One region of the Agromyces sp. NPDC058064 genome, then DNA from elsewhere that is predicted to be linked to it. Evidence: riboswitches for the same ligand, from Rfam matches in the RefSeq annotation. Region 1 holds a riboswitch; the other holds the start of a gene.
The links. Region 1 has a riboswitch for thiamine pyrophosphate ahead of thiM (hydroxyethylthiazole kinase). Riboswitches for the same ligand answer to the same signal wherever they lie in the genome.
Positions count from the first base shown of each region.

Region 2: another riboswitch for thiamine pyrophosphate. It lies ahead of ACFVSL_RS10630 (ECF transporter S component); the one in region 1 lies ahead of thiM (hydroxyethylthiazole kinase).

Region 1 is NZ_JBHVSE010000006.1:263,625-267,955, forward strand. It holds gene ACFVSL_RS18185 (bifunctional hydroxymethylpyrimidine kinase/phosphomethylpyrimidine kinase) at 1-577, opposite strand, end outside; gene thiE (thiamine phosphate synthase) at 574-1,236, opposite strand; gene thiM (hydroxyethylthiazole kinase) at 1,233-2,144, opposite strand; TPP riboswitch at 2,135-2,230, opposite strand; gene ACFVSL_RS18200 (dihydrofolate reductase family protein) at 2,339-2,911, shown strand; gene ACFVSL_RS18205 (LVIVD repeat-containing protein) at 3,229-4,331, shown strand, end outside.
Region 2 is NZ_JBHVSE010000002.1:1,026,533-1,030,863, reverse strand. It holds gene ACFVSL_RS10635 (ABC transporter ATP-binding protein) at 1-874, opposite strand, end outside; gene ACFVSL_RS10630 (ECF transporter S component) at 871-1,506, opposite strand; TPP riboswitch at 1,545-1,654, opposite strand; gene ACFVSL_RS10625 (hypothetical protein) at 1,689-2,024, opposite strand; gene ACFVSL_RS10620 (DNA polymerase IV) at 2,034-3,383, opposite strand; gene ACFVSL_RS10615 (hypothetical protein) at 3,489-4,118, opposite strand; gene gatB (Asp-tRNA(Asn)/Glu-tRNA(Gln) amidotransferase subunit GatB) at 4,228-4,331, opposite strand, start outside.

The sequences.
Region 1 (4,331 bases):
GCCCGCCCTTCGCGAGCACGCGCACGCCGAACCGGGCCGAGACGGCCTCGGCCTGTGCGATCGCCTCGGCCCAGGTGGCCGCGACCGGGGGAGCGGGGGTGCCGAGTTCGCCGTCCGCGGCCGGCGCCTCCTGGCCGAGCCCGGCGAGCACCGCGAGCTCGGCGAGGTTCGGCGTCACGAGGTCGGCGAGCGGCAGCAGCTCGCGCATCGCCCGCTCGGCCTCGGGCGCGAGCAGCCGGTCGCCGCTCGTCGCGACCATCACGGGGTCGAGCACGACGACGGGCGGCCGCACCCGGCCGAGCCACTCGGCGACCACGCCGATCACCTCGGCGTTCGCGAGCATGCCGAGCTTCACCGCGTCGATCCCGATGTCGTCGGCGATCGCCTCGAGCTGCTCGGCGAGGAACGCCGTGGGCGGAACGTGCACCGCGCGCACGCCCCGAGTGTTCTGCGCGGTGAGCGCCGTGATCGCGGCCATACCGTACCCGCCGACCGCGGCGATCGACTTGAGGTCGGCCTGGATCCCTGCGCCGCCCGAGGGGTCGCTGCCGGCGATGCTGAGCACGCGCGCGGTCATCGGGCGACCTCCCATTCGGTCGCGAACTCGGCTGCGGCGGCACGGGGGTCGTCGGCCGCGCAGAGCGCCGAGACGACGGCGACGCCCGCGGCGCCCGCCTCACGGAGCGGGGCGAGGTCGGCGAGCCCGATGCCGCCGATCGCGACGCACGGCAGCTCGGCCTCGGCGGCGACCCGCGCGAAGCCGTCGACGCCGAGCGCCGGCGGGTGGTCGGGCTTCGTCGACGTCGGCCGGATCACCCCGACGCCGAGATAGTCGACGGTGCCGCGCGGCAGACGGGCCACCGCGTCGAGGTGGGCGCGGCTGTTCGCCGTGAGCCCCACGATCGCGTCGGCGCCGAGCCGTTCGCGGGCGTCGAGCACGGCCGCGTCGCCCTGGCCGAGGTGCACGCCGTCGACGCGCACGCCGGCGGCGCGCGCCGCGAGCGCGACGTCGAGCCGGTCGTTCACGAGCAGCGTCGCGCGCCCGTCGATCGCCTCGGCGAGGGCCTCGAGCTGCGCCAGCATCGCGGATGCCTCGGCGTGCTTGTCGCGCAGCTGCACGACCCGCACCCCGCCCTCGACGGCCCGGGCGACGACGTCGACGACGCCGCGCTCGCCGCAGAGCACCGGGTCGGTGACGAGGTAGAGGGAGAGGTCGAGGGCCGTGCGGGCGGTCATGCGCCGGCTCCCGCTGCCGCGACCTCGAGCGGGGCGTCGCCCGCGCCCGGCGAAGGGGCCGGGGCAGGGGCAGGGTCATCCGCGTCGTCGGCGGGGGAGACCGCGACCCGCGCGCGGCCGACGAGCGCCGCCGCATCGACCGCCGCGAGCGCGTCGACGAACCGGGGCGCGAAGCTGCCGGGGCCGCTCGCACCCTCGGCCGCGAGCTCGGCGGCGACGGTGTAGACGAGGTTCGCCGCGACGGTCGCCTCGAACGGGTCGTCGCCCGCGGCGAGGAACGCCGCTGTCACCGCGCCGAGCGCGCAGCCGCCGCCCGTGACCCGGGTGAGCAGCGCGTCGCCGTTCGCGATGCGCGCCGTGCGCGCCCCGTCGGTGATGAGGTCGACCGGTCCCGACACCGCGACGACCGCGCCGAAGCGCTCGGCGAGCAGGGCTGCGGCACCGGCCGCGGCCTCCGTCGAGTCGGCGGCGTCGACGCCGCGACCGCCGGCGCCGTCGCCCGCGAGCGCCAGGATCTCGCTCGCGTTGCCCCGGATCGCCGTCGGCCCGAACTCGACGAGCTCGTGCGCGAGGGCCGTGCGGATCGGCAGCGCGCCGATCGCGACGGGGTCGAGCACCCACGGCGTCCCCGCCTCGCGAGCGGCGGCGACCGCTTCGCGGGCGGCATCCCGCTGCTGGGGATTCGGCGTGCCGAGGTTCACGAGCACTGCGCTCGCGACGCGCGCGAACGCGCCCGCCTCGCCGACGATGTCGACCATCGCCGGGGCGGCGCCGACGGCGAGCAGCGCGTTCGCCGTGAAGTTCGTCACCACCGTGTTCGTGATGCACTGCACGAGCGGCGGGCTCTCGCGCAGTCGATCGAGCCGCAGTGCGCTCGAGTGGGCAGGGTCGTACAGGCGCGCGCTCATGGCGACATCCCTTCGCTAGTCCGAACTAGATCAGGTTCGACGGGTGTGATCTCAGCCGCGCGAGCGCGGCACCCCGTGTCACTGCGAGCGAGCCTAGTGCAGCCCGAAGGAATCTCGTGGCCGATGTCGATCGCGGTCGTTCCCGTTCGACGCCACAATGAGACGGAAATCCCGTCGCCGCGAAAGGACACCTCATGCGCACCCTCATCGTCAGCGAGTTCATCAGCCTCGACGGCGTCGTCGACTCTCCCGGCGGCGGCTCGCACCCGCGTGCCGGCTGGACGTTCAAGGAGGTGCCCTTCGTCGAGGAGGCGTACGCGATCAAGGGCTCGGAGCAGCTCGAGGCTCGGGCGATGCTGCTCGGCCGGGTCAGCTACGACGAGTTCGCCCCGGTCTGGCCGACGATGGTCGACGAGTTCGCCGAGTACAACGCGATGCCGAAGTACATCGTCTCCTCGACCCTGACCGACGAGACCCTGCTGCCCGAGTGGCAGAACTGCCACGTGCTGCGCACGCTCGACGACGTCGCCGAGCTCAAGGAGGGCGACGGCGGGCCGATCATCGTCCACGGCAGCGCCACGCTCGCGCAGGGCCTCGCGACGGCCGGACTCGTCGACCGCTACCACCTGCTCGTGTTCCCGGTGCTGCTCGGCAGCGGCAAGCGGCTCTTCGGCGACGACCCCGGGCTGACCGCGAAGCTCGACCTCGTCGAGCACGAGGCCTACTCGAACGGCATCGTGAAGGCCGTCTACGACGTGGCGCGCTGAGCTCGCGCGGGGCGGCGGCGGGCGCCAACCGTCCGCCGCCGCCGCGCTCCCCGTGCCGTCCGTCCTGCCGGGCCGAGATTTCTGCTGCGCCGACCGCGCCTTTCTCGATACGTTGGGGGAATTGGTCGGCCTTCCGGGGCCGCGGGCGGGCACGGGGGTGTGGCCGCCCGTCCATCGGATGGCTCGATCGCGTGTTGCAACGACGAAGTTCAGTCACGACGAGATGAGGGCCAGCGATGAGATTCCACCACCGACCCCCGCGAGGGCGAACACGCGCACTCGCCGCCGCCGGAGCGCTGCTGCTCGGCGCATCCCTGATGACCGCCACCGCGGCGGTCGCTGAAGACGACCCCCGTGTCGACCTGCCGGCGGGGCTCTTCGACGCCGGGCTCGCGACGAGCGGCATCGACCTGCTGTCGAGCACGCCGGGCGCCGGCCCGTTCGCCGCGGGTTCCATCAACTCCGACCTCGCATTCACCGGCGACCACGCGGTCGTCGGCAGCTACCAGGGGTTCCAGGTGTACGACGTCTCCGACCCGGCGGCGCCCGTACTGCAGAAGTCGTATCTCTGCCCGGGCGGGCAGGGCGACGTCTCGGTGTACGGCGACCTGCTGTTCATGTCGGTGGAACAGGGCCTCGGCCGCATCGACTGCGGCACGCAGGGCACGGGCAACACCCCGGTGAACCCCGAGCGGTTCCGCGGCGTGCGCATCTTCGACATCAGCGACATCGATAACCCGGTGCAGCTGCCGGGCGTGCAGACCTGCCGCGGATCGCACACGCACACCGTGGTGACCGACCCCGACGATGCCGAGAACATCTACATCTACAACTCGGGCACGTCCGGCGTGCGCTCGCCGCTCGAGCTCGCGGGCTGCCAGAACGCGACGCTGACCGCCGAGCCGGTGACCTCGGGCGACCCGACGCAGTGGCGCATCGACGTCATCAAGGTGCCGCTCGACGCCCCCGAGGAGGCCGCGGTCGTCAGCCAGCCGCGCATCTTCACCAACCCCGACACGGGCGCGTACAACGGCCTGCAGAACACCCTCGGGGGGCAGATGCACCCGAGCGGCACGGTCTACAGCCCGACGCCGAACACCAACACCTGCCACGACATCACCGCGTACCCCGAGATCGGGCTCGCGGCGGGTGCGTGCCAGGGCAACGGCATCCTGCTCGACATCAGCGACCCGGTGAACCCCGTTCGCGTCGACGCCGTCGCCGACCCGAACTTCTCGTACTGGCACTCGGCGACGTTCAACAACGACGGCACGAAGGTCATCTTCACCGACGAGTGGGGCGGCGGAACCGGCGCTCGCTGCCGTGCGACCGACCAGCCCCAGTGGGGCGCGAACGCGCTGTTCGACATCGTCGACGGCAAGCTCGAGTTCGCGAGCTACTACAAGCTGCCGGTGCCGCA
Region 2 (4,331 bases), on a different contig from region 1:
GCGCCGGCCGGCGATCGATCCGGCCCTGAGGTGCGGTCATCGGCCCGGACGCGGGAACCCCGGTCGGTCCGCCCCCGGCGCGGGCGACCGCACCGGCGCCCGGCAGCGGCGCACCGGGCACCCACACGCCGGCGTCGAGGAGCGCCGTTCGCTGCTCGGCGAGCACCTCGCGCGGCGCTCCGTCGGCGAGGAGCCGCCCGTCGCGGCCGAGCACGACGACGCGATCGACGAGCTCGAGCCACACGTCGACGCGGTGCTCGACGACGACGAGCGTCGCGCCCGTGCGATCGAGCACCCGCCCCACCGCGTCGCGCACCTCGCGGACCCCGTCGGGATCGAGGTTCGCCGTCGGCTCGTCGAGCAGGAGGAGCCCGGGACGCATCGCGATCGCCCCCGCCAGGGCGAGCCGCTGCTTCTGGCCGCCCGAGAGCGCCGAACTCGGGTGATCGAGCGTGAGGTCGAGCCCGACGTCCGCGAGCGCCGCGCGCACGCGGGGCCAGATCTCGTCGCGCGGCACTCCGAGGTTCTCGCAGCCGAAGGCGACGTCGTCGCCGACCCGGGCGAGGATCACCTGCGAGTCGGGGTCCTGGAGGACGAGTCCGGCCCGGCCCCTGGCCGCCGAGGGGGCGGCCCCGTCGACCGTGAGCTCGCCGTACTCCTCGCCCTCGTCATCGCCGCCGTGCACGCCGGCGAGGGCGTGCAGCAGCGTCGACTTGCCCGCGCCGGAGGGACCGAGGAGGAGGACCCGCTCACCCGGGTGGATGCGGAGGTCGAGGTGCTCGAGCGCGGGGCGGAGCCGGGAGGCATGACGCCAGCCCCACCCGCGCGCCTCGATGGCGGCCGGTGCCGGCGCCGACGGACGGGGCACGCTCACACCCGCTGGGTGACGTCCTGGCCGGCCGCGAAGCGGCTGAGCGCGCCGGTCGCCGCGAGGGCGCGCACGATCACCCAGCCCACGAGCCCCGCGAGGACCGCCCCGGAGACCACGACGGTGCCGAAGTACAGCGCGAGGAACTCGGCCGACTTCTGCAGGTTGCCCGAGGTGAAGAGCTCGAGCGTCCATGCGGCGGCGCCCGCGGCCGCACCGGCGAGCATCGCCTGCGTCAGGCCGAAGCGGCGGTACAGGAAGAGGGCGAAGACGAGTTCGGCGCCGAGACCCTGCGCGAGGCCCGAGTAGATCGTCTCGATGCCCCACTGGTTGCCGACCAGTGCGGAGACCATCGCCGCGACGAGTTCGACGAAGAGCGCTGCGCCGGGTTTGCGGATGATGAGGCCGCCGAGCACGCCGCCGATGAGCCAGATGCCGACGGCGATGCCGCCGAGCCCCGGTGTCACCGCGTCGGCGGCGACGAACCAGGCGTAGCCGATGTTGTTCCAGAACAGGAACAGGAGGCCCGTCGCGACGGCGATGACGGCCGCCACGACGATGTCGACGACGCGCCAGCGGAAGTTCCGCTTCGGCGCGGCTTCACGTGCGGTCGGTGTGATGGATGCGGAGGTGTGCACTGTCGTGCCCTTTCGATTCGTGGAAAGAGGCACGGGATATTGAGATCGATTGCCCTCCCTGCGCTGGCATGACCCAGATCAGGTTCGACGGTCGAAGGTTGAGAACCTTCCTCTCAGCCCGGCTCACCGGACTCCCGTGTTCGCTGACGAGTATACGCCCGGCGCGGGGGTGCGGCGTCGGGTCAGTGCTTGAGCGCGCGGATGACCCAGCGCAGCGCCTTGCCGGTGACCCAGACGAGCGGCGTCGCCACGAGGATGAGCCCGATCAGGTTCGGTTCGAAGCGCACTTCTCCTCCGCCGCGGCCGACGTATGCGCCGAGCGGAATGGACAGCCCCCCGCCACCTCCACCGCCGGCCTGGTCGCCGCTGCCGTCGCTGCCGCTGCCGGCACCGAAGCCGTAGTAGCCCAATGCCACGGGCACGACCTTGGTGCCGTCGAGGTCGACCGGCTCGCCGTAGGAGGTCTTCACGCCGACGCCGGCGACGGTCTCTGCCAGTTCGAGTACGAGATCAGCCATGTCGCCACGCTACCCGCCGAACTGGGTTCGATCCACCCCTGTGCGACCTTCGTCGGCCTCCGACTGCTCGGACCGCTCGGCGGCGAGCCGCGCGCGCCCCTCGGGGTCGGCGGCCGTGCGCCGCATCGACTCGACCCGTGCTGCGGCTTCGCCCGCTCGCACGAGCGCGGCCGGGCGAACCGCACCGCGGCCGAACCGTGCCGTCACCTCGTCGACCGCACGCTCGGCCTCGCGCCACTCCTCGTCTGGGTCCCAGAGCATGGCGCCGCCGCCGGACGGGCGCAGATGCTCGGCACGCACGCCGATCAGCCGGATGCGTGCACCGTCGCCGAGGAGCTCTGGCAGTGCCGCCTGCGCCTCGTCGTAGATGCGGCGCGCGACGTCGGTCGGCTCGCCGAGGGTGCGCGACCGGGTCACCGTGCGGAAGTCGCCGTAACGGAGCTTCAGGACGACGGTGCGACCGACGAGCCCGGCGCGCCGCAGGCGCACGGCGACGTCGTCGGACAGGCGCAGCAGCTCGCGCCGGATCTGCTCGGGGTCGGTGAGGTCGTGCCCGAACGTCACCTCGTGCCCGATGCTCTTCTCGGATCGCGCCGTCTCGACGTCGCGCGGGTCGATGCCGTTCGCGAGCCGGGTCAGGCGGGCGGCGAGCGAGGGGCCGACCGCCCGCTCGAGCGCGTCGGCGGGCATCGCCGCGACGTCGCCGACCGTTCGGAGTCCGAGTCGCGTCAGCGACTCCTCCGTCACACGGCCGACGCCCCACAGTGCCGAGACCGGCAGGGGGTGCAGGAACGAGACCGTGTCGGATGCCGGGACCACCAGCATTCCGTCGGGTTTGGCCCGGCTCGACGCCACCTTCGCGACGTACTTCGATGCGGCCACCCCGATCGAGCAGGTGAGACCCGTCTCGTCGTGCACGCGCCGACGGATCGTCCAGGCGATCTCGGCCGGGCTGCCGTGGAGGCGCCGCGCACCCGAGACGTCGAGGAAGGCCTCGTCGATCGACAACGGCTCGACGAGCGGCGTGATCGACTCGAAGATGCGCATGACCTCCTTCGAGTACCGCGAGTAGCTCGCGTAGTCGCCGGGGAGCACGACCGCGTTCGGGCAGCGCTGCAAGGCGACCGACATCGGCATGGCAGAGTTCACGCCGTAGCGGCGCGCCTCGTAGCTCGCGGCCGACACGACGCCCCGGCCGGCGGTGCCGCCGACGAGGACCGGCCTGCCGCGCAGCTCGGGTCGCCTGAGGAGCTCGACCGAGACGAAGAACGCGTCCATGTCGACGTGCAGGATCGGGGTCGCCGAATCGTCGACCGGGCCCGTCGTCACCTGCCGCGACGAGCCGTCCTGCTTGCTCATGCTCCGACCCTACCCGCGCCCACCGACAGCCTCCCGTCGCGAGCGACCCCGCCCGTCGAGCGGCGTCCTTCGCCTCCGACCGGCACTCGTGCCGTCACCTGCGGGCTAGAACCCGAAGTCGCCGCCGCCGCCGAAGTCGCCGCCGCCGAAGTCGCCGAATCCGCCGAAGTCGCCGCCGGAGTCGGCGCCCGCATCCGCCGAGGCGTCCGCCGAGCCCGCGTCGACCGAGCCGTCGGCGCCCGACTCGGCACCGCCCGCCTCGAAGGCCGAGGGGTCGGGCAGGAGCGCCTGCGCGACGGCGGAGCCGATGACGACGCCCGCGACGGTGCCGAGCAGCGAGCTGCCGAACATCTGGCCGAACGAGGGGCCGGCCTGGCCCGCGCGTGCGCCGGAGGCATCCGCCCCGCGGAACGCCCGCTCCATGCTGCCGGGCTCGCGGAGCTCGGCGCGCGTCGCCGCCCGCGCGAGCGCCGACGGCTCGTCCGACACGAGACGCTCCCCCGCGGGAGCCTGGTCGGCGAGCGAACGGTAGACGGCGGCCCGCTGCTCGGGCGTCAGCTTCGCGAAGGCCTCGGCGTGCACCTGCTCGATCGACTCGGGCGGTGCGGTGCGCAGCAGGTAGCGGTAGCGCTCGAGCGCGAGCTCGTCGTCGCTGAGTCGCTGCGCAGGTGCGGGCGGCACCTGGCGCGGTGCGGGCTGCTCGGGTGATCCGAAGAGTCGATCGAAGAATCCCATGGTGTCCTCGCTGATCGTGAAGGGGAGTTCGATTCTTCCGGTCCTCCCCCGGAAACGGCTGAGAGCCGGGCCGACGCGAACGTCGTGCCCGGCTCTCGCTCGGCGGGTGCTACTCGGTTGCGGCCGCGCGCTCGAGCACGAGCTCGCGCACGCGGGCGGCATCGGCCTTGCCCTGCATCGCCTTCATCACGGCGCCGATGACGGCACCGGCGG